DNA from 2 places in the Pseudorhodoferax sp. genome. Region 2 is predicted to be linked to the other one. Evidence: predicted binding sites of a transcription regulator. Region 2 holds the regulator's gene; the other holds the start of a gene.
What was found. The regulator sigma-54, encoded in region 2, starts transcription at its own class of promoters, with help from an activator protein. The targets are predictions, from matches to a motif close to TGGCANGNAANCTGCTTT.

Region 1: cydP (cytochrome oxidase putative small subunit CydP) is a predicted target of sigma-54. The motif match lies at 6,689-6,706, and genes of this name have one in related genera.

What each region holds. Positions count from the first base shown of each region.
Region 1 is NZ_JASGJZ010000001.1:1,207,039-1,218,498, forward strand. Features, by position in the region: gene QM782_RS05740 (DUF6886 family protein) at 1-341, opposite strand, end outside; gene QM782_RS05745 (chaperone modulator CbpM) at 342-662, opposite strand; gene QM782_RS05750 (DnaJ C-terminal domain-containing protein) at 666-1,637, opposite strand; gene QM782_RS05755 (DUF4139 domain-containing protein) at 1,764-3,347, shown strand; gene dtd (D-aminoacyl-tRNA deacylase) at 3,344-3,781, shown strand; gene QM782_RS05765 (MBL fold metallo-hydrolase) at 3,809-4,447, opposite strand; gene QM782_RS05770 (GIY-YIG nuclease family protein) at 4,584-5,120, opposite strand; gene QM782_RS05775 (sigma-54 interaction domain-containing protein) at 5,221-6,555, opposite strand; gene cydP (cytochrome oxidase putative small subunit CydP) at 6,717-6,881, shown strand; gene QM782_RS05785 (cytochrome ubiquinol oxidase subunit I) at 6,878-8,434, shown strand; gene cydB (cytochrome d ubiquinol oxidase subunit II) at 8,454-9,596, shown strand; gene cydX (cytochrome bd-I oxidase subunit CydX) at 9,620-9,727, shown strand; gene QM782_RS05800 (cyd operon YbgE family protein) at 10,026-10,274, shown strand; gene QM782_RS05805 (glycoside hydrolase 100 family protein) at 10,287-11,456, opposite strand.
Region 2 is NZ_JASGJZ010000001.1:1,595,139-1,606,598, reverse strand. Features, by position in the region: gene hydA (dihydropyrimidinase) at 1-633, shown strand, start outside; gene QM782_RS07500 (D-glutamate cyclase family protein) at 630-1,442, shown strand; gene QM782_RS07495 (SDR family oxidoreductase) at 1,498-2,304, shown strand; gene QM782_RS07490 (GlcG/HbpS family heme-binding protein) at 2,416-2,835, shown strand; gene QM782_RS07485 (THUMP domain-containing class I SAM-dependent RNA methyltransferase) at 2,855-4,066, opposite strand; gene QM782_RS07480 (RNA polymerase factor sigma-54) at 4,069-5,649, opposite strand; gene lptB (LPS export ABC transporter ATP-binding protein) at 5,663-6,442, opposite strand; gene lptA (lipopolysaccharide transport periplasmic protein LptA) at 6,444-7,055, opposite strand; gene QM782_RS07465 (thiol:disulfide interchange protein DsbA/DsbL) at 7,167-7,823, opposite strand; gene QM782_RS07460 (SPOR domain-containing protein) at 7,873-8,601, opposite strand; gene argS (arginine--tRNA ligase) at 8,612-10,285, opposite strand; gene QM782_RS07450 (PsiF family protein) at 10,418-10,849, shown strand; gene QM782_RS07445 (DUF2214 family protein) at 10,907-11,359, opposite strand; gene QM782_RS07440 (LysR family transcriptional regulator) at 11,375-11,460, opposite strand, start outside.

The DNA of each region.
Region 1 (11,460 bases), 390 kb from region 2:
GTCAGCGCTGCAGCGGCGATGCGCGGCATCCACGCCTGTTCGACATAGGCGACGGCGCTCAGGCCTGGCGCCAGGCGACCCAGCCAGCGCTGCCGGTCCGCGGCGACGGTCGCTGCGGTCGACCAGACCACGATGCGCGGGCAGTCGCGCGGGAACAGGTACAGCCGCTGGTGCGCTTCATCGATGGCCCAGACCAGCGGACCGTTGAGCCACTCCCTGCCCGGCGGCCGCGCAGACGGCACACGCACGGGCCGCGGGACGAAACAGCCGATACCGGGATCGTCGCTGAAGTGGAACAGGCGCACCGGCGCGGCAAGAGGCCAAGCGTCGCGCGCCGACATTCAGTGCCCGTTCAGCAGCGCGCGCAGCCGTCGCACCTCGCGCTGCAGGTCGATGATCAGCGCCGCGGCGTCCACGCCGACGCCGAAGTCGCGCTGCAGCCGGCGCGCCTGCAGCGCGCAGCCCAGCGCCTCGCCGTGGAACACCCACTGCTCGCGCGGCGCGGCCGGCTCGGCCGGCGCGATCAGGCCGGCCTCGACCAGCTCGAACACCCATTCCACGCGGTCGCCCACGGCGCGCGCAAGCGCGCTGGCCGGCAGCGGGTGCAACTCGTCCACGGGCGTGCAGTGCGCGATGGTCACGGTCGTCTGGCGGATGTTCATGTCTCAGGCTCCAAGGGTGCGGCGCGGGTCGAAGCCGCTGCTGGCCCTGGCCAGGGCCTCGTAGGCCGCGCGGGCGGCGTCGGTGTCGGCCGGCGGCAGCGCGATCTCCAGCTCCAGGTACAGGTGGCCGGGCTGCCTGCTGCCCAGGCCGCGCTCCTTCAGCCGCAGCCGGCGGCCCGGGCGCGAGTTGGGCGGCACGCCCACGTCGACCACCTCGCCGCCCGGCAGCGGCACGCGCACCTGGGCGCCGAGCATGGCCTCGCTGGGCGTGACCGGCAGCTTCATCGTCAGGTCGTTGCCGTCCACGCGCCAGCGCGCGTCGGGTGCGATGCGCACCTCCAGGAACAGGTCGCCGGCCGGCTCGCCGCCGTGCCCTGGCAGGCCCTGCCCCGCCAGGCGGATGAACTGCCCGGGCCGCACGCCGGCCGGGATGCGCACCTGCAGCGTGCGCTGCACGACCTGCGGATGGCCCTCGCCGTCCAGCTCCAGCGCGCGCAGCTGCAGCATGCGCTCGCCGCCGCGCAGCGCGGTCGGCACGTCGATCTCGATGGCGGCGTGCTGGTCCTCGCCGCGCGCACGGGCCTGGCGCTGCTGCGCCTGGCGGCGCTGGGCGGCGCCGAACAGGGACGAGAAGAACTCGCTGAAGTCGGCCTCGTCGGCCGGGCCGCCATGGCTGCGCTGGAAGTCGAAGCCCTGGTCCCAGCCCGGCGGCGGCTGGAAGCCGTGCGCGTCGGCGCCGCCGGCATGGCGGCCGCTGGCCACGCGCTCGGCCAGCGCGTCGTAGGCGGCGCGCTTTTCCTTGTCGCGCAGCACGTCGTAGGCCTCGTTGACCTCGCGCATGCGCTGCTCGGCGTCGGCTTCCTTGCTGACGTCGGGGTGGTACTTGCGGGCGAGCTTGCGGTAGGACTTGCGGATCTCGTCGTCCGTGGCCGTCTTCGGCACGCCCAGGGCACTGTAGTAGTCCTTGAATTCCATGGTGCTCCCGGATGCGGTGATCCGCGCCATGGTGGGGGCGGCGAAGCCGGATTGCAAGACGCCGCGCCGGGCCGGCCGGCCTGGCCAGCGGCCCGGCCGGCGGCGCGCCGGGTAGCATGCCCGGCCATGCGCACGCCCCTCCTCGTTCCCCTGGCCGCGTCGGCCGTGCTGGCCGCGCTGCCGGCCGCGGCGGCGGACCCGATCCCCTCGCGCATCGCCGAGGTCACGCTGTATCCCGGCAGCGCCACCGTGCAGCGCGTCGCGCGCGTGCCGGCCGGCAGCCGGCAGCTGCGCCTGGACTGCCTGCCCGCGGCGCTGGACGCGCAGAGCCTGCAGGTCTCGGCCGGCGCCGGCGTGCAGCTGGGCGAGACGGCCGTGCTGACCGAGGACCGCGCCGCCGTGCCGGCCTGCCGCGATGCGCCGCTGGACGCGCGCATCCGCGACCTGGAGGACCGCAAGGCCGCGCTGCAGGCCGAGCATGCGGCGCTGGACCTGGTCACCGGCTACCTGAAGGGCCTGGGCGGCGGCGAGGCCCGCGCCGCCGACGCCCGGGCCGTGGCCGGCGTGGCCGAGGCCGTGCGCCGCACCGGCCAGGACGCGCTGGCGCGCCAGCACCAGCTCGCGCGCGCCCAGGCCGAACTCGACCGCGAACTCGCCCCGCTGCTGGCCGAGCGCCAGCGCGCCCAGGGCCGCAGCGGCCGGGTCGCGCGCGTCACCGTCACGCTGGCCGCCGCGCGCGATGCCGAGCTGACGTTGCGCTACCAGCTGCGCGGCCCGGGCTGGACGCCCGCCTACCGCGCCCAGCTCGACACCGCCACGCGCCGGCTGCGGCTGGAGCGCCAGGCGCTGGTCGCCCAGTCCAGCGGCGAGGACTGGCGCGGCGTGCGGCTGGTGCTGTCCACCGGGCAGCCGCTGCGCGCCGCCGGCGGACGCGAGCCGGCGCCCTGGCGCGTCGGCCTGGCGGCACCGCCGCAGGCCGGCGCCGAACTGCGCCGGCTGGCCGCGCCGGCGCCCGCGGCCATGCTGGAGCGCGCGGACGCGGCCGGCGCCCCCGAGGCGGCCGAGCCGGCGTTCGAGGTCCAGGTGGACGAACAGGCCTTCGCCACCGAATTCCGCGTGCCCCAGCCGATCGACGTGCCCTCGGACGGCCAGCGCGTGGCCGTCACGCTGGGCCAGCACGAGGAACAGGCCACGCTGGCCGTGCGCACCGCCCCGCAGACCGAGGCCGCGGCCTGGCTGGTCGCCGAGTTCGCGCCGCCGCCCGGCATCTGGCCGGCCGGGCCGCTGCAGCTGGTCCGGGACGGCGCCTTCGTCGGCAGCACGCGCTGGACGCCGCCGCAGCAGGCGCAGGCCAGCCTGTCCTTCGGCGTGGACGAGCGCGTGCGCGTGCAGGCCGAGCCGGAACGCGACACGCAGGGCAGCACCGGCGTGTTCGGCGGCCGCGCAGAGCGCCGCGTGCAGCGCGCCTGGACCATCGAGAACCGCCACGACGGCCCGGTCGCGCTGCAGGTGCTGGAGGCCGCGCCCGTCGCGGTCGACGCGCAGGTGCGCGTGCAGACCGAGTTCGCGCCGCCGCCGGCCGAGCTGGAATGGCAACGCCGGCCCGGCCTGGTGCTGTGGCGCACCGAGCTGGCCGCCGGCCAGAGCCAGCGCTTCACGGCCGGCTACCGCATCGACTACCCGCAGGACCGGCGGCTGGAGCACCGATGAAACTGCTGCTGCAGCGCGTGCGCGAGGCGCGCGTGGACATCGCCGGCCAGACCGTCGGCGCCATCGGCCCGGGCCTGCTGGTGCTGGTCTGCGCCGAACGCGGCGACGCCGAGGAACAGGCCGACCGGCTGCTGGCCAAGGTGCTGAAGCTGCGCATCTTCGCCGACGCGGCCGGCAAGATGAACCTCAGCGTGCAGGACACCGGCGGCGGCCTGCTGCTGGTGAGCCAGTTCACGCTGGCGGCCGACACCCGCGGCGGCAACCGGCCGGGCTTCTCGGGCGCGGCCGCGCCGGAAGACGGCCGCCGGCTGTACGACTACTTCGTGGACCGGGCGCGCGCATTGCACCCGGTGGTGGCCACCGGCCGCTTCGGCGCCGACATGCAGGTGCACCTGGTCAACGACGGGCCGGTCACGATCCCGATGCAGGGCTGAAGCAACCGCCGCGCACCGGGCCGCCCGTCACGTCCCGCCCACGTAGGGATTGCTGCGCCGCTCGCGCCCGAGGGTGCCCTCGGGCCCGTGGCCCGGGACGAACACCGTCTCGTCGCCCATCGGCCACAGCCGCTCGACGATGCTGCGGACCAGCTGGTCGTGGTCGCCCAGCGGGAAGTCCGTGCGCCCGATCGAGCCGGCGAACAGCACGTCGCCGACGAAGGCGCGCTGCAGTGCGGGCGCGTGGAAGACCACGTGCCCCGGCGTATGGCCGGGGCAGTGCCGCACCTGCAGCACGTGGCTGCCCAGCGTGACGGTGTCGCCGTCGTGCAGCCAGCGCGTGGGCGTGAACGGCTTGGCCGGCGGAAAGCCGAACATCGCGCTCTGCTGCGGCAGGCCGTCGATCCAGAACTGGTCGTCCGGATGCGGGCCGACGATGGGCAGGCCCAGCCGCTCGGCCAGTTCGCCGGCGCCGCCGGCATGGTCGATGTGGGCGTGCGTGAGCCAGATCTGTTCGAGCGTCAGGTCGCGGCGCCGGACCTCGGCCAGCAGCCGGTCCAGGTCGCCGCCGGGATCGATGACGGCGGCCTGCCGCGTGGGGTCGTCCCACAGCAGCGAGCAATTCTGCTGGAACGCGGTGACGGGAATGGTGTGGTAGCGCAGCATGGGACGGAGGCGGGGAAGTGGACAACGAAGGATCGATCGAACGGCGCGCAATGTATCGGGCTTCTCGCCGCCCTGCGTCGGGAGGGGCCGCCCGGCGGCATGACGGGCGCTTCCCGGGGCAGGCTGTCGTGCCGGGTCAGCGTGCGTGGCGCTGCAGCGATCCGGCCCGCTCGGCCAGCCCGCGCAGCCACGCCGGCCCGAGGCCGAAGCGCCGTTCCAGCCGCGCCGCCCGTGCCAGGCACTGTTCCAGCCATTGCCCGCGCGCCTTGCCCGACCGCTTGAGCCGGCTCTCCAGGTCGAAGGCTTCGGCCCGCGACGCGAAGCGGACGGCGCCCAGCAGGTGCCATCTGCGCCCGCGCGTCCACCCGGTGTTGGTGGCGGCATTGTGCGACCGGAACCGGTTCCGCAGGTTGGTCGTCGCGCCGATGTAGACGACGCCGCAGCGGGACACCAGCAGATAGGTCCAGCCCCGGTCCGTCCGCACCGTCCTGCCCGTGCCGGTGCCGGCCGGGCGCTTCGGCTTCTCCGTGTAGCGGCCGCGCCGGTAGTGCGAGTTCACGCCGTACACCACGTTGACGGAAATACCCAGCGCCTGGGCGATCTGCTCGCAGGTGAAGCGGCCTTCCCGGAGCATGGCCAGGATGGCGGCGGACTGCGGGGACGGTGTTGCCATGTCGGCATCCCTTTCTGTGCGGCGGCGTGCATGGCACGACCGGATGCCGATTCTGGCGGCGCGCGGCCGGCCGGTGCCGGCGGCGGGGCATTGGCCCCGGTCACGGCGCCTGCAGGCCGTCCAGTTCCGCCAGCCGCCGGTACAGCGTGCGCAGGCTGATGCCCAGCGCGCGCGCCAGCGACGCCCGGTCGCCTGCATGGCTGGCCAGCGCCGCCGCGAGCGCCGCGCGCTGGGCTTCGCGCGCGGTGCCGCCGCGCCGCGCGGCCGGCGCCGCGGGCTGGCCGGCCGGCGCCGCGCCGATCGCCAGCGCGCGCGCCACCACCTCGGCCGTCACGGTGTCGCCATCGGTCAGCAAGGCAGCGCGCTCCAGCACGTTGCGCAGTTCGCGCACGTTGCCCGGGAACGGATGGGCCGCCAGCGCGGCCAGCGCGGCCGGCGCCATCTGCAGGCGCCGCCGCGGCGCCAGGCGCGCCAGCAGCGAGGCCGCCAGCAGCGGGATGTCGCCGGGCCGCGCCCGCAGCGGCGGCAGCCGGATCGGAAAGCCGCCGAGCCGGTAGTACAGGTCCTCGCGAAAGCGGCCGCCGGCCACCATGGCCGGCAGGTCGCGGTGCGTGGCCGACACCACGCGCAGGTCGGCATGGCGCAGTTCGGTGCTGCCCACGCGGCGGTAGGTGCCGCTCTCCAGCAGGCGCAGCAGCTTGACCTGCATGGGCAGCGGGATGTCGCCGACCTCGTCCAGGAACAGGGTGCCGCCGCTGGCCGCCTCCACCAGCCCCGGCCGCGCGGCCTGGGCGCCGGTGAAGGCGCCGCGCTCGTGGCCGAACAGCTCGCTCTCGAACAAGGTCTCGGGCAGGCTGGCGCAGTCCGCCACCACCAGCGGCCGGGCCGCGCGCGGGCTGGCCTCGTGGATCGCCCGGGCGGCCAGCTCCTTGCCGGAGCCGGACTCGCCCAGCAGCAGCACGCTGGCCTGCGAGGGCCCCACCCGCGCGATCAGCGCCAGCATCTCCCGGAACGCCGGCGCGCGGCCGATCAGGCCGCGCGCCGAGGCCTGGCCCTGGGCCACGCCCAGCGGCGCCATCTTCTCGACGAAGAAGGCTGGCGTACCGGTGGCGTCGCGCAGCGGCACCAGCTCGATGTCCACATAGGCCTCGCCCTGCGGCGTGTGGTGCAGGTGCAGCACGCGCTCGCGCTGCCCGCTGGTGAGCGAGCGCGCCAGCGGGCAGCTTTCGCCGGCGCGGTCGCACGGCACGGCGAAGCCGTGCGACACGTCGTGGCAGGTGCGCCCGAGCACCGAGGCGCCCGGGCTGAACCGGGCGCGGTAGGCGGCGTTGGCGGCCAGGATGCGGTAGCGCCGGTCGAACAGGATGTGCGGTTCGGGCAGCCCCTCCAGGTAGGCGGCCAGTTCGGGCGGGGCGGCGTCGGGGGCGGTCGGCATGGCGGGCGACACTGTGCCATGGAACTGCCATGGCATGCCATTCACGCCTGCCATTTCGTCACCCCTGGCAGGGACTGCGCCATGCGCCACGCGCAATTCGTTGATGCAGAACGGTTTTTCATAAAAACCCCGCTGGCACGCAACTTGATGCATGTCATGGCATGACCGACCGTCACCTGCTCCACCACCTGGCCGCCGCGGTGCTGATCAAGCTCCTCATGCTGGTCGCGCTGTGGTGGTTCTTCGTCCGCGACGCCCGCGTGGCCGTCGATGCCGAGGCCGCCGCCCGGCATGCCGCGGCGCCCCTCCCGAAAGCTTCCCGATGATTTCCGAGCAACTCGTCGACCTGTCGCGGCTGCAGTTCGCCGCCACGGCGATGTACCACTTCCTGTTCGTCCCGCTGACGCTGGGCATGGTCTGGCTGCTGGTCATCATGGAGACGGTCTACGTGATGACCGGCCAGGTGGTCTGGAAGGACATGACGCGCTTCTGGGGCAAGCTGTTCGGCATCAACTTCGCGCTGGGCGTGACCACCGGCATCACGCTGGAATTCCAGTTCGGCACCAACTGGGCCTACTACTCGCACTACGTGGGCGACATCTTCGGCGCGCCGCTGGCGATCGAGGGGCTGATGGCCTTCTTCCTCGAATCGACCTTCATCGGCCTGTTCTTCTTCGGCTGGGACCGCCTGTCGCGCCCGCAGCACCTGCTGGTGACGGTGCTGATGGCCGTGGGCACCAACCTGTCGGCGCTGTGGATCCTGATCGCCAACGGCTGGATGCAGAACCCGGTGGGCGCCGAGTTCTCGTGGCAGACCATGCGCATGGAGATGACGGACTTCTGGGCCGTGGTCTTCAACCCCGACGCGCAGGCCAAGTTCGTGCACACGGTGTCGGCCGGCTACGTGACGGGCGCGATGTTCGTGCTGTCCATCTCGGCCTGGTACCTGCTGCGCGGCCGAGACGTCGCCTTCGCCCGGCGCAGCTTCCGCGTGGCCGCGGCCTTCGGCCTGGCCAGCGTGTGCTCGGTCATCGTGCTGGGCGACGAGAGCGGCTACACCGTGGGCGAGGCGCAGCAGACCAAGCTCGCGGCGATGGAGGCGATGTGGGAGACCGAGCCCGCGCCGGCCAGCTTCAACCTGATCGCCGGCATCGACGAGGCCGGGCAGAGGAACCGCTGGGCGGTGGAGATCCCCTACGTGATGGGCCTGATCGGCACGCGCTCGGTCACGCGGGAGATCCCGGGCATCCGCGAGATCAAGGCCAGGAACCGTGAGCGCATCGTCAACGGCATCGCCGCCGTCGCCGCGCTGGAGACGCTGCGCGAGCACCGCGACGACGCGGCCGCCCGCGAGACGCTGGAGCGCACCCGGCACGACCTGGGCTTCGGCCTCCTGCTGAAGAAGTACACGGCCGACGTGCGCCAGGCCACGCCCGAGATGATCGACCGCGCCATGCACGACACCGTGCCGCGCGTGGCGCCGATGTTCTGGAGCTTCCGCCTCATGGTCGGCCTGGGCTTCGCGATGCTGGCGCTGTTCGGCCTGGCGTTCTGGAGCACGCTGAAGACGCGCCGGCCCACGCCGCGCTGGCTGCTGCGCTGGGCGCTGTGGATGCTGCCGGCGCCGTGGATCGCCTGCGAGCTGGGCTGGCTCGTCGCCGAGTACGGCCGCCAGCCCTGGACCATCTACGGCGTGCTGCCGACGCACCTGAGCGTGTCCACGCTCAGCGTGGAGAGCCTGTACGGCTCGCTAGCCGGCTTCGTCGGCTTCTACACCGCGCTGCTGGCCGTGGAGATGTGGCTGATGGTCAAGTTCGCGCGCCAGGGCCCGGGCAGCCTGGGCACCGGCCGCTACCAGTTCGAAGCCGCCCACGCCTGAACCGACGGGAACCTCCACCATGATCGACTACCCCACCCTCAAGCTCATCTGGTGGCTGCTCGTCGGCGTGCTGCTGATCGGCTTCGCCATCATGGACGGCCACGACATGGGCGTCGCCACGCTGCTGCCGTTCGTCGGCCGCGGCGACGACGAGCGCCGCGTGGTCATCAACACCGTCGGCCCGCACTGGGACGGCAACCAAGTCTGGTTCATCACCGGCGGCGGCGCGATCTTCGCGGCCTGGCCGCTGGTCTACGCCACGGCCTTCAGCGGCTTCTACTGGGCCATGCTGGCCGTGCTGTGGGCGCTGTTCCTGCGGCCGGTGGGCTTCGACTACCGCAGCAAGATCCACGCCGCCGCCTGGCGCAACGGCTGGGACTGGGGCCTGTTCGTCGGCGGCACCGTGCCGCCGCTGATCTTCGGCGTGGCCTTCGGCAACCTGCTGCAGGGCGTGCCCTTCCAGTTCGACCGCTTCCTGGTGTCCACCTACACCGGGACGTTCTGGCAGTTGCTGAACCCGTTCGCGCTGCTGGCCGGCGTGGTGGCGAGCAGCATGGTCACGATGCACGGCGGCACCTACCTGGCGCACCGCACCGTGGGCCCGATCCAGGCCCGCGCCGTCCGGGCCGCGGTGGGCGCCGCGCTGCTGATGGTGGCGGCCTTCGCCAGCGCCGGCGCGTGGCTGCGCTGGGGCGGCATCGAAGGCTTCGCGATCAATTCGCCGATCGACCCCGCCGCGCTGCCCGATCCGCTGGCCAAGACCGTGGTGCGCAGCGCCGACGCCTGGTGGGCCAACTACCGCGCCGTGCCCGCGCTGTGGCTGCTGCCGCTGCTCGGGATCGCCGGCGCACTGCTGGCCGCTGCGCTGGCGGCGGCGCGCCGCACGCTGGCGGCCTTCATCGCCTCGGCGCTGGCGATGGCCGGGGTGATCGGCACGGCCGGCGCGGCGATGTTCCCGTTCGTGCTGCCCTCGTCCAGCATGCCGGCGGCCAGCCTGACGGTGTGGGACAGCGTGTCCAGCCACCTGACGCTGGGCCTGATGTTCTGGGCCACGCTGCTGTTCATGCCGCTGATCGTCCTCTACACGGGCTGGGCGTACCGCGTGATGCGCGGCAAGGTCACGGTCGAGCACATCCGCGCCAACCGCCATACCGCCTACTGACACCGAACGAAAAGGAGAACCGCATGTGGTATTTCGCCTGGATGCTCGGCATCGGCTTCGCCGTGCTGCTGGCCGTGATGAACGCGCTGTGGGGCGAGCACGAGCAGTCCCGCATCGACGGCGCGTCTTGAGATGAGACACCCCCAGTCTGCACGCTGCGCCCCCCTCCAGGAGACGGAGGGCCGCGGCCCCACGCCTGCCTGCGCGGACCCGGACGACCCGACGAGGCAGCTCCTCCGGAGCCGCTGCGGCCTGCAAGGCACGCCTGCGCTCCGGCCAAGCCGGCCCGCGGCATCCGCTGGCCGATCCTGCTCCGCGGCCGTTCGGACCGCGGCTGGCGGCCCGGTTCCATGCCCCGCGGCTGGCGCGCCGGCGCCGTGGAGCGCTGAGACGGCAGCCCCGGCCTCCGCGCCGCGCGCATCGGCGCGCGTGCACCTGCCCAGCCTGGCGCTGGCCGTGTCGATCATGCTGGCCGGCACGCTCTACCCGCCGCTGCTGGCCGACGCCCAGGGGCAGGCCGACCACCGGCTGGCCCTGGCGCTGTTCTGGGCCATGAGCGCCGGCTTCGTGCGCGGCGTCGGCTTCGTGCCGCGGCGCGCACCGTGGCGCTGGCTGTTCTCGGGCCCGGCCGCCGCGCTGGCGCTGGCCGTGGCACTGGCCCTCGGGCTGGCGCGCTGACGGGGCCGGCCGCTACCAGGGCGCCGCTTCGCCGCGAAGCGCCCGCAGCGCCAGCAGGAAGGCGGCGGCGTTCCAGCTCTGGCCGGCCATGCCCATCGGCGCCAGGGTCCGGCCCTGGAACCATTCGGTGAAGCGCCAGCCGTCCTGCGCGTTGGCCTCGGCGAGCCGCTGCATCGCCGCCCAGGCCTGCGCCTGCAGCCCCTGCCGCGCCAGCGCCAGCGCCCAGAAGCCGCCGACGAAGGGCCAGATGCCGCCGTTGTGGTACTGGTGCACCAGGTTCTGCCGGTGCCGGCCCATGTAGGGCCGCCACAGCGGGTGCTGCTGCGACAGCGGGTGCAGCACCACGCGCACGGGCCAGGGCAGGTCGGCCTGCGCGGCCGCGATGGTCCGCACGATGCGCCCGGCCACGGCGCCGTCGGCCAGGCCGCACAGCACCGCGAGCACGTTGCCGAACACGTCGCCCTCGTCGCCGACGGAGGCGAGGTTCACGAAGCTCAGGTACAGGCCCGGGTCGCGCCGGCCGCGCCGCGCGTAGTGGCGCAGCAGCCGCGCGCGGTGGTATTCGGGCAGGTCGCGCTGGAACGGGTTGAACAAGTGGTTGAAGTGGTGGCGCGTGGCGTCCGCGTCCGCCAGGCCGAAGCGGCGCTTGACCTCATGCCACAGCGCGTTCGTGTACAGCACGTAGCCCGAGCGCGGCATGATGTCGGCCCAGTCGCTGGCCTCGTTCTGCTGCAGCAGCCGCAGGTGCTGGTGCTCCTGCGCCAGCAGCCACTGGATCGCCAGCGGCACCTCGCGCTGCCAGCGCGCCGGGCCCGCCCGGCCATGCCGGCGCACATGGTCCACCGCGATCAGCCACCACAGCGTGGCGTCGATGCAGCCCAGGTACCAGAAGTCGGCGTCCAGGCCCTCGGGGTCCACGTACTTGGGGATCTGGCCGTTGGCCGCCTGCTGCGCGGCCAGCGCGTCCAGGCTGGCCACGGCGCCCCGCTCCAGCGCCGGCACGCCGCTGCCGCACATGGCCATCACGCAGATCGCGGCGTCGCGGCCGAAAATGCGGGTGTAGCGCCGCGCCACGGCGGCCGGCGTGCGCCGCGCGGCCAGGATGCCGTGCGGCGTGAGGTTCTCCTGCAGCAGCGCCAGCGAGGCGCGGGCGCAATCGTCGACCAGGGGGGAAGGCGTCATGGCG
Region 2 (11,460 bases):
CCCATCGTCGCCGAGACCTGCCCGCAGTACCTGTTCCTCGGCAGCGAGGACCTGCACGCCGAGGACGGCGCCAAGTGCATGTGCAGCCCGCCGCCGCGCGCGCGCGAGAACGCGCCCTTCGTCTGGCGCGGCCTGCAGAGCGGGGCGCTGTCGCTGGTCTCCTCCGACCACGCGCCCTACCGCTTCGACGAGAGCGGCAAGCTCAAGTACGGCCCCAAGGCCTCGTTCCGCTTCATCGCCAACGGCATCCCGGGGCTGGAGACGCGCCTGCCGCTGCTGTTCTCCGAAGGCGTCATGGCCGGCCGGCTCACGCTGGCGGAGTTCGTCGAGCTGTGCTGCACCGCGCCGGCGCGCCTGTACGGGCTGCTGCCGCGCAAGGGCCAGATCGCCGTCGGCGCCGACGCCGACCTGGCGCTGTGGGACCCGCAGCGCCGCACCGTGATCGACAACGCCCTGCTGCACCACAACGTGGACTACACGCCCTACGCCGGCATGGCCGTGACCGGCTGGCCCACGCACGTGTGGCTGCGCGGCGAGCTGGTCTGCGCCGACGGAGAGCTGCGCGGCCGCCCCGGCCAGGGCCGCTTCCTGCGGCGCGGGCGGCACGGCATTCCGCTGAGGGCTGCGCCATGACGCGCGCCGCCGATGCGCCGGCGGGCGCGGCGGCGCGGCCGGGGCCCGGCGCCTCGCCCAGGGCCGTGCGCCTGGCCGCGCGCGCGGGCCATGCGGGCACCACCTCGGGGCTGGCGCCGGGCTTCCTGCAGGGCAACCTGGTGGTGCTGCCGGCCGAGGCGGCGGCGGAGTTCGCCGAGTTCTGCCGCCGCAATCCCGGGCCGCTGCCGCTGCTGGCCGTGGGCCGGCCCGGCGACCCGGCCCTGCCCGCGCTGGGGGAGGACATCGACGTGCGGCGCGACCTCGGCGGCTACCAGCTCTGGGCCGGCGGCCAACCCGCCGGCGCGCCCGCGGACCTGCTCGCCCACTGGCGGCCCGACGACGTCGCGGTGGTGGTGGGCTGCTGGTTCTCGCAGGAGGCGGCGCTGGCGGCCGCCGGCGTGCGCATGCGGCACCTGGAGCAGGGCATCCAGGGCGGCCTGTTCCGCACCCGGCTCGCCGCCACGCCCGCCGGGCGCTTCCACGGGCCCATCGTGGTGTCCGCGCGGCCTTTCGCCGATGCGGACGTCCCCGCCGTGCGGCGCCTGGGCGCCCGCCTGCCCCAGGCCCACGGCGCGCCGCTGCACCAGGGCGACCCGGCGGCGCTGGGCATCCGCGACCTGCGCCGGCCCGACTTCGGCGAACCCCTGCCGCCGCTGCCCGGCGAGACCATGCTGTACTGGGGCTGCGGCCTGACGGCGCACGAGGCCCTGTGCCGCGCCGGCGTGCCGCGCTACGCCACCCACCGGCCCGGCTGCATGCTGGTGACCGACCTGCCCGCGCCGGTGTAGCGGCCTACGCTTTCCTTCCTTACTTTCCCACGCAGCCCATACGCAAGGAGTTCCCATGGACCTCGGACTGGCAGGCAAACGCGCCCTGGTGCTGGGCGGCAACCGCGGCATCGGCGAAGGCATCGCCCGCGCGCTGGTGCGCGAAGGCGCGCACGTGGCCATCACCGGCCGCGAGGCGGCCCGGCTGGCCGCGGCGGCCGAGGCGCTGCGCAACGAGGGCCGGGCCGCGGGCCACGCCGCGGCGCAGGTCGAGGCCTTCGGCCTCGCACTCGGGGACACCGAGGGCCTGGCCGCCTTCGCCGCGCAGCTGGCGCAGCGCTTCGGCCCGATCGACATCCTCGTCAACAACACCGGCGGGCCGGACTACGGCGGCGCCAGCGGCCACGGCCCGCAGGCCTGGCGCACGGCCTTCGAGGAGATGGTGCTGCCGGTCATCGTGCTCACCGACCTGCTGCTGCCCGGCATGCGCGCGCGGGGCTGGGGGCGCATCCTGACGGTGGTGTCCTCGGGCGTGCTGCAGCCGCTGCCGGTGCTGGGCATCTCCAACAGCCTGCGCGCCGCGCTGGTGCCCTGGTCCAAGACGCTGTCGGCCGAGGTCGCCCGCGACGGCATCACGGCCAACATCCTGGTGCCGGGCCGCATCGACACCGAGCGCGTGCAGCGCACCGACGAGGCCATCGCGGCGCGCGAGGCGCTTACGCCCGCGCAGGTGCGCCAGCGCTCCACCGCCGGCATCCCCCTGGGCCGCTACGGCGACCCGGCCGAATTCGGCGCGCTGGCCGCCTTCGTCGCCAGCGTGCCGGCGGCCTACATCACCGGCAGCATGCTGCGCTGCGACGGCGGCAACATCCGCGCCGTTTGAACGCGCCCAGCCCGCCCCCCGCGGGGGGCGAGAAAACTCGGGCCGCGCCGGCGTTTTCCTGAGAGTCTGGGCCGCCCCTTTCTTGAACTACCACTGCGAGGAATTCCCGCCATGCCCCTGACCGCTTCCCGGATCCGCCTGACCGACGAAGGCGCCACGCTGCTGGTCGAGGCCGCCGCGGCCAAGGCGCGCGCCATGGGCCAGCCGCAGTGCATCGCCGTCGTGGACGAGGGCTGCAACCTGCTGGCCTACCTGCGCATGGATGGCGCCAAGCTGCTCTCGCGCGAGTCGGCCATCCGCAAGGCCATGACCGCCGCCTCCGGCCGCGTGCCGACGGGGCAGCTCGCCGAGGGCCTGGACGCCCGGCTGGCGCTGGCCACGGACGGCCGCGTCACCAACCTGCAGGGCGGGCTGCCGATCGTGCTGCACGGCCAGGTGGTCGGCGGCATCGGCATCGGCTCGGGCACCGGCGCGCAGGACGCCGAGGTGGCCGAAGCGGCGCTGGCCGCGCTGGTGCGCGCCGCGGGATAGCAGCCGGGAGCGAAGGGGCTCAGGCCGCGGGCGCCGCCGGCCTGCGCGCCGAGCCCTGCACCATGTCGAAGCGGAACAGCCGGCACTCGATCGGGCCGTTCCACATCGGGATGCGGCGCGATTCCTTCAGCCGCATGCGGCTGGCCAGCTTGGTGTCCGGCGTCAGCACCCAGGCGGTCCAGCCGGCGTAGTGGTGCTTCCAGTGCGCCGCCAGCCGCGCGAAGAAGTCGCCACCGCCCTCGGCCAGCGCGGCCTCGCGGCCCGGGCGGGCGCGCTCGCCGGCGACGCCGGCGACGCCGATGCGCTCGCCGTAGGGCGGGTTCAGCAGCAGCACGCCGGGCTCCTCGCACGGCGGCAGGCGTTGCAGCGCGTCGCCGCCGCGCAGTTGCACGGCCTCGGCCACGCCGGCGCGCTCGGCGTTGCGCTGCGCGAAATCGACCATGCGGTGCGCCACGTCGCTGCCGAACACCGGCGCCGTGGGGGCGTGGCGCGCGGCCTCGGCCTCCTCGCGCAGTGCCTGCCACACGTGCGGCTGGAACGGCGCCAGTCGCTCGAAGCCGAAGCGCCGCCGCAGCCCGGGCGCCACGCCGCAGGCGATCTGCGCGGCCTCGATGGCGATCGTGCCGCTGCCGCAGCAGGGGTCGTACAGCGGGGTGCGGGCATCCCAGCCGCTGGCCGCCAGCATGGCGGCGGCCAGCGTCTCCTTCAGCGGCGCGTCGCCGGTGTCCGCGCGCCAGCCGCGCTTGAACAGCGGCTCGCCGGAGCTGTCGATGTACAGCGTCAGCCGGTCGGTCGTCAGGTGGGCGTGGATGCGCACCTGCGGGGCGCGCGTGTCCACGTCGGGCCGGCTGCCGGCGCGGTCGCGGAAGCGGTCGGCGATCGCGTCCTTGATGCGCAGCGCGGCGAAGTTCAGGCTTTTCAGGGGGCTGCGCTGCGCGGTCAGCTCGATCCTGAAGCTCTGGCGCGGGGTGAACCAGGCTTCCCAGGCGACGCCGGCGGCGACCTCGTACAGGTCCTGCTCGTGGCGGTAGCCGCCGTGCGCCAGCTCGATCAGCACGCGCTGGGCCAGCCGGCTGTACAGGTTCAGCCGCATGGCGTCGCGCCACGGCGCCGACAGCCGCACGCCGGCGCGGCGCGCCTGCACCGGGCAGCCGGCGATGCGTGCGGCCTCGTCGGCCAGCAGGGCCTCGACGCCGGCGGCGCAGGGCAGGAACAGGCGCAGGTGCTGCACGGCTAGAGCGCCTTGCGCAGGTTGGTCGGCGCGATGCGCAGCGCCTCGCGGTACTTGGCCACGGTGCGGCGCGCGCACTCGATGCCCTGTTCCTTCAGCATCTCCGAGAGCTGGCTGTCCGACAGCGGCTTCTTCGGGTCCTCGGCCGAGACGAACTGCTTGATCAGCGCCCGCACCGCCGTGCTGGAGGCATTGCCGCCGGTCTCGGTGCCCAGCGAGGAGCCGAAGAAGTACTTCAGCTCGAAGGTGCCGAACGGCGTGGCCATGTACTTGGCCGTGGTCACGCGGCTGATGGTGGACTCGTGCAGGCCCAGCTCGTCGGCGATCTCGCGCAGCACCAGCGGGCGCATGGCCAGCGCGCCGTGCGTGAAGAAGTTCTTCTGGCGCTCGACGATGGCGTTGGACACGCGCAGGATGGTGTCGAAGCGCTGCTGGATGTTCTTGATGAACCAGCGCGCCTCCTGCAGCCGCTGCTGCAGCGCGGCGGTGTCGGAGGCGTCCCGGCCGCCGCCGCGGTGCTGCTTGAGCGCGTTGGCGTAGATGTCGTGCACGCGCAGGCGCGGCATCACGTCGGGGTTGAGTTGGACCTTGAAGCGCGCCTGGGCGCCGCGCCCGACCTTGGTGACGATCACGTCCGGCACGATGACGTTGCGCTCGACGTCGACGAACTTGCGGCCCGGCTTGGGCTCCAGCCGCGTGATCAGCGCCAGCGCGGCCTTGACGCCGGCCTCGCTGTCGTCGCACAGGTGGGCCAGGCGCTTGAGGTCGCGCCGTGCCAGCAGCTCCATGCTCTGGCGGCACACGCGCAGCGCGGTGCCGCGCAGCGCGGGGTCGACCTCGTCCTCCGGCAGCACCCGGATCTGCAGCGCCAGGCATTCGCCCAGGTCGCGCGCGCCGACGCCGGCCGGCTCCAGGTTCTGCAGCAGGCGCAGCGCGACGGTGAAGCGGTGCAGCAGCTCCTCGCGCGCCTCCGGGTCCTCGGGGGCGAAGCCGGCGGCCAGCTCCTCCAGGCTGTCTTCGAGGTAGCCGTCCTCGTTCAGCGACTCGATCAGGAAGCGCAGCGCCGCCGTGTCCTCCGCGGACAGCCGCAGCGCCAGCGCCTGGCGGTGCAGGAAGTCCTGCAGCGACTCCTGGCTGCGCGCCAGCTCGGTGGCGTCGGCCTCGCCCTCCTCGCCCTGGCCGTTGCCGCGGGCCGGCGCGTCGCCGCCCCATTCGCTGTCGTCCGGCGCCAGGTCGTGCGTGCCGTCGCCGTCCCAATCGTGCTCGTCGGCCTGGCCGGTCAGCGGCGATTCGGCCTCGCCACGGGTGTCGGCCAGGCCCTCGCTGGCGTAATCCAGCCCGCTCTGGGCCGCCACCTCGGCCTCGCGGTCGTCGTCGCGCACCGGTGCGTCGGACTGCGCCAGGCCGAAATCCTCGCCCGCATGGTCGTCCATGGCCTGTTCGAGGAACGGGTTCTCGTCGAGCATCTGCTCGACCTCCTGGGACAGCTCCAGCGTGGACAGCTGCAGCAGCCGGATGGATTGCTGCAGCTGCGGCGTGAGCGCCAGGTGCTGCGAGACGCGCAGGGACAGGCTTTGCTTCATGGCGCGGCCCCGGCTACATCCTGAAGTGCTCGCCGAGGTAGACCCGGCGCACTTCCGCGTTGTCGACGATCTCGGCCGGCGTGCCCTTGGCCAGCACCCGGCCCTCGCTGATGATGTAGGCGTGGTCGCAGATGCCCAGCGTCTCGCGCACGTTGTGGTCGGTGATCAGCACGCCGATGCCGCGGCCCTTCAGGAAGCTGACGATGCGCTGGATCTCGATCACGGCGATCGGGTCGATGCCGGCGAAGGGCTCGTCCAGCAGGATGAAGCGCGGCTGCGTGGCCAGCGCGCGGGCGATCTCCACGCGCCGCCGCTCGCCGCCGGACAGCGCCAGCGCCGAGGCCTCGCGCAGGTGGTCCACCCGCAGGTCCTGCAGCAGCGCGGTCAGGCGCTGCTCGATCTCGGCGCGGCCGAACGGCTTGCCGGCCGCGTCGCGCTGCAGCTCCAGCACGGCGCGCACGTTGTCCTCGACCGACAGCTTGCGGAAGATCGAGGCCTCCTGCGGCAGGTAGGACAGGCCAAGCTGCGAGCGCCGGTGGATCGGCATCTGCTCGACCGACCGGCCGTCGATGCTGATCTGCCCGCCGTCGGCCCGTACCAGGCCCACGATCATGTAGAACGAGGTGGTCTTGCCGGCGCCGTTGGGGCCGAGCAGGCCGACGACCTCGCCCTCGTGCACGGTCAGCGACACGTCCTGCACCACCTTGCGGCTGCCGTAGGACTTCTGCAGCCGGCGGGCCTCCAGCCGGCTGCGGCCGGGGATGGCGATCGTGCTGTCCTGCGCCGGCGCCACGCTACTGCTTCTCCGTGCCCAGCCGGGTGCTGGGCCTGAGCGTGGCGGGCGGCTGGGCCGGCGGCTGCGGGCTGCTGGCCGAGGGCTGCGGCGACAGCATGGCGCGCACGCGGCCGGAGGGGTCCTTGGCACCGGGCCGGGCGGCATCGACCGTGAACACCTCGGTCACGTTGTTGTAGACGATCACGTCGCCGGTCACCTCGTCCTGCAGCTTGTCCTTGGCCAGCCGGCGCATGATGGCGCGGCGCGTGAAGGTGACCTTGTCGGCCCGGCCGTCGTAGTGGATGACCTCGCCCTCGCCTTCGATGAACTCGTCCAGCCCTTCGCGCTTTTGCCGGTAGAACGCGCGCTGGCCGGGCGCGGCCGTAATCGTGCCGAACTGGTAGCCTTGCGCGTCCTTCCAGACTTCCACGCGCTCGCCGCGCGCCAGGATCGTGCCCTTGGTCACGACCACGCGGCCGGTGAACACGTTGACCTGCTTCAGGTCGTCGTAGCGCATGGCGTCGGCCTCGACGTTCATGGGCTTGTCGCGGTCGGCCCGTTCGGCCTGGGCCAGGCCGGCGGCCAGCGCGAGGACGGCGGCGGCGATGAGGGGGCGGTGGAGGATGGTCATCAAAGGCACGATTCTTGCTCAGCCATTGTAGCGGTCACGCATGGTGGCAGAAACGACAGGGCCCGCGTCAGCGGGCCCATTGTGCAGTGCAATAAGTCGCAGGTCCACGCCTTATGTTCGCGGTTTGCCGCGCAGGTCGGCCAGCAGCACGTCGGTGATCTGCAGCGCGCGGTCCATGGACTTGGCCGTCTCGCCGTCGATGTAGTAGCGCCCCTGGACGCCCAGGGCCGGCACGCCGGCGAGCTTGTAGGCGTCCTGCAGCTGGGTCGCCTTGCGCACCTTGGTGCTCACGTTGAACGAGTTGTAGGTCTCCACGAACTTGGCCTGGTCCAGGCCCTGCTTGACGGCCCAGGCGATCACCGCGTCGTCCGTGTTCAGGCGCTGCCGCTCGACGTGGATCGCGTGGAAGGCCTTGGCGTGCAGGGTGTCGAGCTGGCCCAGCGCCTCCAGCGCGTAATAAAGCTTCTGCAGCGGCACGAAATCGCTGCGGAAGGCCACCGGCGCACGGCGGAAGGCCACGTCGGGCGGCAGCCGCTTGACCCAGGCCTCCAGCTGCGGCTCGAACAGGTTGCAGTGCGGGCAGGCATACCAGAAGAACTCGACCACCTCGATCTTGCCCGCGGGCGCTTCGGTGGGCGCGGGCTTTTCGAGCACCAGGTAGTCGGTGCCGGCCTTGGGCCGGCCCTGCGCCAGCACGGCCGGGGCCTGCACCAGGCCGAGGGCGGCGGACGCGGCCAAGCCGGCTTTCGAGAACTCACGACGTTTCATTGGTTTCACTCCTTGGGGCGGTTCTGAGCGGCGACGGATGCAAAAAGTTTCAGCGCTGCACGCGCACCAGCGCGGCTTCGGAGCCCGCGCCTTCCAGCCGGGACTTGGTGCGCTCGGCCTCGTCGCGCGAGCGGTACGGACCCATGCGCACGCGGTAGACGGTGCGGCCGGCCTGTTCGCGCTCGGTCACGCGGGCTTCCAGGCCCTGCATGGCGAGGCGGGCGCGCTGCGCCTCGGCGTCGTCCGGGCTGCGGAAGGCGCCGGCCTGCACGAAATAGTCGAACGGATCGGGCGCGGCCGTGGCCGGCGCCACGGTGGGCGTGGGGCCGGCGGCGCGGGAGCGGGCGCGCGCCAGGTCGCCGAGCGGATCGGCCGATGGCGCCGGCGCCGGGCGTGCGGCCGGGGCGGGCGCCGGGCTCGGCAGCGCGACGGCCGGCGGCGCGACGGGGGCCACGGGGGCGGCAGGTGCGACGGGCGCCGTGGGCGCTGCGGGTGCCGGCCGCGCGGAACCGCGGCTTTGCAGCGGGGCGTTCGGATCCCAGTTCTGGTTGCGCCGGCTCTCGGCATCGTCGTCGGCCGTGCGGGACGACGGCGCCTTGCCGGTCATGAACGGCACCGGCACCTTGGTCACGTAGATGGCCAGCGCCAGCGCCGCCACCAGGCCCACGACCACGCCGCCGATGAAGCCGATCACGGTGCCGCCCCAGGCGGTGCCGCGCGGACTGCCCGCGCCGGACCGGGCGGCCGGCGCCCGCTTGCGTTGTTGCGCTTGTGTCATGGCTTCGGCTTCACATCTTCTCGGGCGCGCTGACGCCCAGCAGGGCCAGGCCGTTGCGCAGCACCTGGGCCGTGGCGGCCACCAGCGCCACGCGCGCGGTGCGCACGGCCGGATCGTCGACCAGGATGCGCTCGGCATCGTAGTAGCTGTGGTAGCTGGCGGCCAGCTCGCGCAGGTAGAACGTCACGTCGTGCGGCGCGAACTCGGCCGCTGCGCCGGCCAGCACGTCCGGGTAGCGCGCCAGCAGCAGCATCAGCGCCTCGGCCTGCGGGCCCTGCAGCGCCGCCAGGTCGGCCTCGGCCAGCGTGGCCGCGTCGCCACCCCAGGCCGCCAGCACCGAGCAGATGCGCGCATGCGCGTACTGCACGTAGTACACCGGGTTGTCGTTGCTGCGGGCGATCGCCAGGTCCACGTCGAACACGTACTCGGTGTCGGGCTTGCGCGAGAGCAGGAAGAAGCGCACCGCGTCCTTGCTGGTCCATTCGATCAGGTCGCGCAGCGTCACGTAGCTGCCGGCGCGCTTGGAGATCTTGACCTCCTGGCCGCCGCGCATCACCCGCACCATGGTGTGCAGCACGTAGTCGGGGTAGCCCGGCGGGATGCCGACGTCCGCCGCCTGCAGCCCGGCGCGCACGCGCGCGATGGTGCCGTGGTGGTCCGTGCCCTGGATGTTGACGACTTTGCCGAAGCCGCGTTCCCACTTGGTGATGTGGTAGGCCACGTCGGGCACGAAATAGGTGTACGTGCCGTCGGACTTGCGCATCACGCGGTCCTTGTCGTCGCCGTAGTCGGTGGACCGCAGCCACAGCGCGCCATCCTGCTCGTAGGTCTTGCCCGAGGCGCGCATGCGTTCGACGGCGGCTTCCACGCGGCCGGAGGTGTACAGGCTCGATTCCAGGTAGAACTCGTCGAAGCGCACCGCGAAGGCCTGGAGGTCCAGGTCCTGCTCGCGGCGCAGGTAGGCCACGGCGAAGCGGCGGATCGAGTCCAGGTCCTCCACGTCGCCGCTGGCCGTCACCTCGCGGTCGTCGGCCGTGACGGTCTTCTTCGCCAGGAAGTCGGCGGCGATGTCGGCGATGTACTCGCCGTTGTAGGCGGCCTCGGGCCAGCCGGCGTCGCCGGGCTTCAGGCCCTTGGCACGCAGCTGCGTGGACTGCGCCAGCGTGGCGATCTGCACGCCCGCGTCGTTGTAGTAGAACTCGCGCCAGACGTTCCAGCCCTGCGACTGGTACAGGTTGCAGATCGCATCGCCCAGCGCGGCCTGGCGGCCGTGGCCCACGTGCAGCGGGCCGGTGGGGTTGGCCGAGACGAACTCGACCAGCACGCGGCGCCCGTTGTCCGGCAGCGTGCCGAAGGCCGCGCCGCGCTGCAGCACCTCCCGTATCGCCTGCTGCTTGGCGGCCGGCTGCAGCTTGAGGTTCAGGAAACCCGGGCCGGCGATGTCGATGGAAGCGACCCACCGCGCCACCGCCGGCTGGGCCAGCAGCGCCGTGCGCAGCTGCTCGCCGACCTGGCGCGGGTTGAGCTTCAGCGGCTTGGCCAGCTGCATCGCGGCCGTGCAGGCCAGGTCGCCGTGGGCGGCGACCTTGGGCGTCTCGAAGGCGGCGCGCACGTTGGTGCCGGCGGCGACCTGCTCCAGCGCAGTGCCCAGTGCCACCAGCAATTCTTGTTTGACGGAAAACATCCGCGGATTTTAGGTGGCGGCTCCGTGTGCTTTGCCACGCCGCATCGTCGGCTCGGGACGGGCGGGCGGCGTTAGAGTCCGTGGGCCTGCACCGGGCAGTCCCATTCCTTTTCCAACTCGCGGGAACCTACCATGCTGAAATCCACCACCCTGATCCTGTCCGCCGCGCTGGCCCTGTGTCTGGGCAGCGCCCATGCCGCCGAGGACGCCAAGCCCGGCTCCCGGCTCGGCGCCTGCAGCAAGGAGGCCGCGTCCAAGGGCCTGAAGGGCGACGAGCGCAGGCAGTACCTGTCGGACTGCAACAAGGGCCTGACCGCGCCGGCTGCCAAGGCCGACGACGGCCAGAAGAGCGGCTCCCGCCTGGGTGCCTGCAGCAAGGAAGCCGCCGCCAAGGGCCTGAAGGGCGACGAGCGCCGGCAGTACCTGTCCGACTGCAACAAGGGCCAGACCGCTGCCGCCGCCAAGCCCGCCAGCAAGCTCGGCGCCTGCAGCAAGGAGGCGGCGGCCAAGGGCCTGAAGGGCGAGGAGCGCAACAAGTACCTGTCGGAGTGCAACAAGGCCTGATGGCCGTATTTCCCACCTCCGGCACGGCGGCCCGTACGGGCCGTTTCCTTTTGTCGGCTACCCGCCGAAGCCGCGCGCCAGGAACACCGCCGCCAGCGCCACCAGCGGGATCAGGTGGGCCTGGACCATGACGGTCCGGCGCGTGCGACGCACTTCACCGTCGGCCGGCAGCGCGCCGCTGGCGCGCAGGGCCCTGCGCCAGCGCAGGTAGGTCAGCGTGGGCCGGATGGACATCAGGCCGATCACCACGAACAGCGTGACCTTGGCATGCAGCAGCGGATGGCTCCAGTACCAGCCCGCGCCCTTCATGCCCCAGGCGGTGCGCGCCAGCCCGCTCAGCAGCACGGCTACGGAGGCGATGCCGTACAGCATGTCCACCCGCACCAGCCGCTCGACCACGCGTGCGTTCATCCATTCGACACGGCACAGCGCGGCCTCGCTGGCGAGGAAGGTCACCATCGTGAAGATGGCGACCCAGTGCAGGTAGGCGAGGACCGTTTCGAGCAGCATGGGGCGATTGTGCGTTCAGGCGGCGGCCAGCCGCCGCTGTCCCCAGAATTCCGGCCGCGCGTACTGCGCCTTCAGGAAGTCCAGCCACAGCCGCACCCGCA